Regions from separate parts of the Streptomyces sp. NPDC048383 genome, predicted to be linked through region 1. Evidence: riboswitches for the same ligand, from Rfam matches in the RefSeq annotation. Region 1 holds a riboswitch; the other holds the start of a gene.
The links. A riboswitch is a leader RNA that binds a small molecule or an ion and turns the genes downstream of it on or off. The one in region 1 is predicted to bind cobalamin.

Region 1 (2,195 bases):
CGCGGCGCGGGGGTCCACCTGGCGCGCTGGGTGTTCTCCCGGGAGCTGTTGCTCGACGGGGAGGCCACCGCGACGGGCGAGGGGGACATACAGGTGTGGCCCCGCCGGCAGGGTTCGGAGCCGCGGGTCCTCCTCGCCTTCAGCAACGGCCTGCAGAACTGCGTGGTCTCCGCCCGCGCCAAGGACGTCCGCGAGCTGTGCCGCCGGATGACCGCCCTGGTCCCGCGCGGGCAGGAGCGCCGCCACTACGACCTCGACGCCGAGGTGAGCGCCCTGCTGGCGCACTGACCGGCCGCCGGGCGCGCCGCGCCGGCCGCGGGCCTCCGCAGCGGGCGGAAACGGGGCGGCGCCGGCGTGCAACCGTGGGCGCCCCTCGGGTGTCCTACCCGATGACAACCCTGTCCCCGTCTCTGAAGAATCGGGGGAACGTCATGCGTCACCTGCTTCGTCCTCGTCGTCGGCGGATCGTGGCCCTGGCCACGGGCGCGCTGCTCACCGCCGGACTCGCGCTCGCCGGTCCGGCCACCGCCGCCTCCGCCGCCGCTTCCACCACCAACACCCAGACTCCGCTCGTCGTGAACGCCCGCTGGGGCGGGCACTGCACCTTCGACCGGATCGTGATCGACCTCCAGGGCTACGTCCCGACGGTCAACGTCAGCCCCGTTCCCAAGCTGGTCTACGACGGCTCGGGCAAGCCCGTGCCGCTGGCCGGGAAGTACTTCCTGGAGATCCGCCTGAACCCGGCCGCGGGGCACGACGACGCGGGCCAGAACGTGTACCAGGGCCCCCGGCTCCAGAAGATCTACCTGTCCAAGCTCAAGGGTCTCGCCATGACGGGCGACTACGAGGGGTACGTGACCTTCGGCGCCGCCTTCGACACCAAGCCGACCTACGGCGTCACCGTCCTGCACAACCCGGAACGGGTCGTGGTGGACGTCTCGCACCCCAACACGTGCTGACCTGACGGGTCCGACGCGCGGTCGGGGGCCCGGGGTGTCGCACACCCCGGGCCCCCTTCGCCGTCACCGGTCGAGGCCGGCCGGGTAGGACGCCCCCGCCCCGGCCGCCATCGGGCCGCACCCGCCCGGGTCACCCCCGCCGGCGGGGCCGGGTTGTTACCGGTCCGCGCGGCCGACTACTGTCAGCGGGCCTTGGTGTTCGGGAAACCGGTGGAAAACCGGTGCGGCCCTCGCCACTGTGATCGGGAAGTCCGGCTCCATTCCTGCGGGAAGCCACTGGGTTCCGCGCGGGAGACCGCACGGCCCCGGGAAGGCGGAGTCAGGGCATCAGTACCCGTGAGCCAGGAGACCGGCCGAGGCGCGTCGTCCATCCACGAGGTGCTGGAGAGGTCTCTCTACTCATGCATATAGCCGAGGGGTTCCTGCCCCCTTTGCACGCGGTCGCCTGGGGCGCCGCATCCGCTCCCTTCGTCGTCCACGGCGTCCGCGCCCTCACCCGCGAGGTGAAGGCCAATCCCGAGAGCACCCTGCTGCTCGGGGCGTCCGGAGCGTTCACCTTCGTCCTTTCCGCCCTGAAGATCCCTTCGGTGACGGGCAGTTGCTCGCACCCCACCGGCACCGGACTGGGAGCCATCCTGTTCCGGCCACCGATCATGGCGGTCCTCGGCACGATCACCTTGCTGTTCCAGGCCCTGTTGCTGGCGCACGGCGGGCTCACCACGCTCGGCGCCAACGTCTTCTCGATGGCCATCGCCGGCCCCTGGGCGGGCTACGGGGTCTACCGGCTGCTGAAGAAGTTCGACGTGCCGCTGATGGTGACCGTCTTCTTCGGCGCCTTCTTCGCCGACCTCGTCACCTACTGCGTGACCTCCGTCCAGCTGGCCATGGCGTTCCCGGACCCGGCCAGCGGGTTCGTCGGGGCGCTGGAGAAGTTCGCGGGCATCTTCGCCCTCACCCAGATCCCGCTCGCGATCAGCGAGGGCCTGCTGACGGTGCTCGTGGTGCGGTTGCTGATGCAGTCGAGCAGGTCCGACCTGGTGCGCCTGGGCGTCGCCCGGCTGACCGGTACCACGACGAAGCAGGAGGCGGCGGCCCGATGACCAGGAACGCGAAGATCAACACCCTGCTGCTGCTCCTGGTGGCGGCGCTGGCCGTGCTCCCGCTCGCGCTGGGACTCGGGGACGGCAAGGAGGAGCCGTTCGCCGGCGCCGACGCGCAGGCGGAGGCGGCCATCAC
Region 2 (2,195 bases), on a different contig from region 1:
GCCAGCGGGTTGCGGACCAGCGCCTGCAACGCCATCCCGGCCACCGACAGGCCGGCGCCCACCACGCCGGCCAACAGCACCCGGGGCAACCGGACATCGACGACGATCGTCTCGCGCACCGGGGTCCACGTCGGCTCGACGAGAGCCGGGGCCACTTGGTGCAGCAGGATGCCCCACACCTGACCGGCGGGCACGCCGATCGAGCCGACCGCGATCCCGGCCGTCGCGGTGCCCGCCACCAGAACGCCCAGGAGCGCCAGCACGATCGGATAGGGCGCCCCCGCCCGCCGCCCCCGGACCGCCGCGGCCGGCGGGCAGACGCCCGCCTCCGCGGCCGGCCCGGACGCCACGGCCTTCACCCCGGTCACTGGACCCGGCCCGGGTGGAGCTGACGCGCCAGCGACTCCACGGCCGCCGGCATCCGCACACCGAGCACGGTGGACGACAGCGGCAACACCGCGAAGCGCTGGTTCTTGATCGCCGGTACGTCCTTCAGCGCCGGGTGCGCGAGCAGGAACTTCTTCTTGTCCTCGACCGATTGGTCGCCGTAGTCGTAGATCACGATGGCCTCGGGCGCGCGCTGCGCCACCTGCTCGAACGACACGTCACCGAAGGCCTTGTCGAGGTCGGCGAAGAGGTTCACCCCGCCGGCCCGACGCATCATCTCGTTGCCGATGCCCTTGCCGCCCGCGGTGAAGGCCGTCTTGTCGCCGCTGTCGTACACGAAGAGCTTGACCGGCGGCACGCCCACGAGCTGCGACTCGACGCGGTCGAGGACCCCGTGCAGCTTCGTCACCTGCTGTTCGCCCCGCTCGGGCACCCCGAAGATCTTCGCGACGGTGCGGATCTCCGCGTCCATCGCGGCCGCGTCGACCGGACCGGTCGGGCACTCCTCGCTGTTGAGGTGCGTGTTGATCCCGACCTTGGTGAAGGCGGCGCGGCTACGGCCCTCCTTCTCGGCGAAGGTCGTAGACCATCCCCCGTAGACGAGGTCCGGTTCGGCCTGCAACAGGACCTCGAAGGAGGGGTATTCCTTCGACAGGACCTTCACGCTGTCGTACGCGCCCTGGTACTCGGGGAGGATCCGGTCGTCGAGGTAGCCGGTGCCGACCATCGACTTCTCCAGGCCGAGCGCCAGCATGATCTCGGTCGCGTGCTGGTTCAGCGAGACGGCCCGCTGAGGCGGACGCCGGTAGGTGGTCTTCACCCCGCAGTTGTCCACCGTGACGGGGAAACCCTTCACGGGCGCGGCCGACGAGGGGCCGGCGGCGGGCGCGCCGCCGCCTCCGCAGCCGGATACGAGTAGGGCCGCGGCGAGTGCGGGGAGCAGGGTCTTCGGGAGGTTGCGGGGCATGGGTGGGTCCTCTCACCGCGGATGGAACGGATGGTCTTCGACGCCGAGTCGGCCCCGTGGCACGACGGTTCGGGGTCCGGGCGTCGGACGTCGGGCGTCAGGCGTCAGGTCGCCACGTCTCGGGTTCGGTCGACGGCCCGAGGGGATCGCGGACGCGGCCCGTACGTCGGCGGGGGAGCGTGAGGAAGGCCACTCGTGTGCCGGGGGTCGGGAGCGTCGCGGTGACCGGGGACGGCAGGTGCCGTCCGGGGTGCGGGTGCCGCGTCTGCCACTGTTCGGTCGCCACCGCCGGCCTCTCGTCCCTGCCGGGCGGGCTGGCTGCGTGGCGATGCACTCCCGTGCACGGTCGAGCCGTGGGGGAGCTGCTGACGGCCACACCGTAGTCCGCGACGGCGTTCCTCGTGTACATGACTGCGCGCCAGGTGTTCCGACTCGCCCGGTGGTTGCCGGGCCTACGGTTGCGGGTCAGCGCCGGATTTCGACCGGCTTCCCCTGGTGCTGAGTACTTATCAGCCGGAGTGCAACACGACCCGGCCCGGGGCGTCAAGCCCGCGGGTGTCCCACCGTCGCCGCCGGCCGGCCGTGCGCGCCGCACGGCTGGCGATCTCCCGGTCACTCGGGTACCGTCCAGGGCCGCCACGTGCGCGAACGCGCCGCGCGGACCGCGCGCGGCAGCTCAGGAGCACCCGGTGGAGGCGGCCCGTACGCCGGATGCGCGTACGTCGGACACCCGGACGCCGGACACCCGTACGTCGAACAGGAGGGCCGGAACGCACCTGCGACGTTCCGGCCCCCGCTCGGGCCCACGCCCGCTGCTCGTCCCTCCGTACGACGGCGGGCA

Region 2: it holds a riboswitch for cobalamin, as region 1 does, so the genes downstream of both, AB0D46_RS36715 (ABC transporter substrate-binding protein) here and AB0D46_RS23940 (energy-coupling factor ABC transporter permease) in region 1, are expected to answer to the same signal.

Annotation. Positions count from the first base shown of each region.
Region 1 is NZ_JBEZKS010000037.1:26,051-28,245, reverse strand. Features, by position in the region: gene AB0D46_RS23950 (SsgA family sporulation/cell division regulator) at 1-288, shown strand, start outside; gene AB0D46_RS23945 (hypothetical protein) at 432-959, shown strand; cobalamin riboswitch at 1,136-1,332, shown strand; gene AB0D46_RS23940 (energy-coupling factor ABC transporter permease) at 1,361-2,059, shown strand; gene AB0D46_RS23935 (energy-coupling factor ABC transporter substrate-binding protein) at 2,056-2,195, shown strand, end outside.
Region 2 is NZ_JBEZKS010000095.1:14,822-17,016, forward strand. Features, by position in the region: gene AB0D46_RS36710 (iron ABC transporter permease) at 1-266, opposite strand, end outside; gene AB0D46_RS36715 (ABC transporter substrate-binding protein) at 365-1,354, opposite strand; cobalamin riboswitch at 1,754-1,892, opposite strand.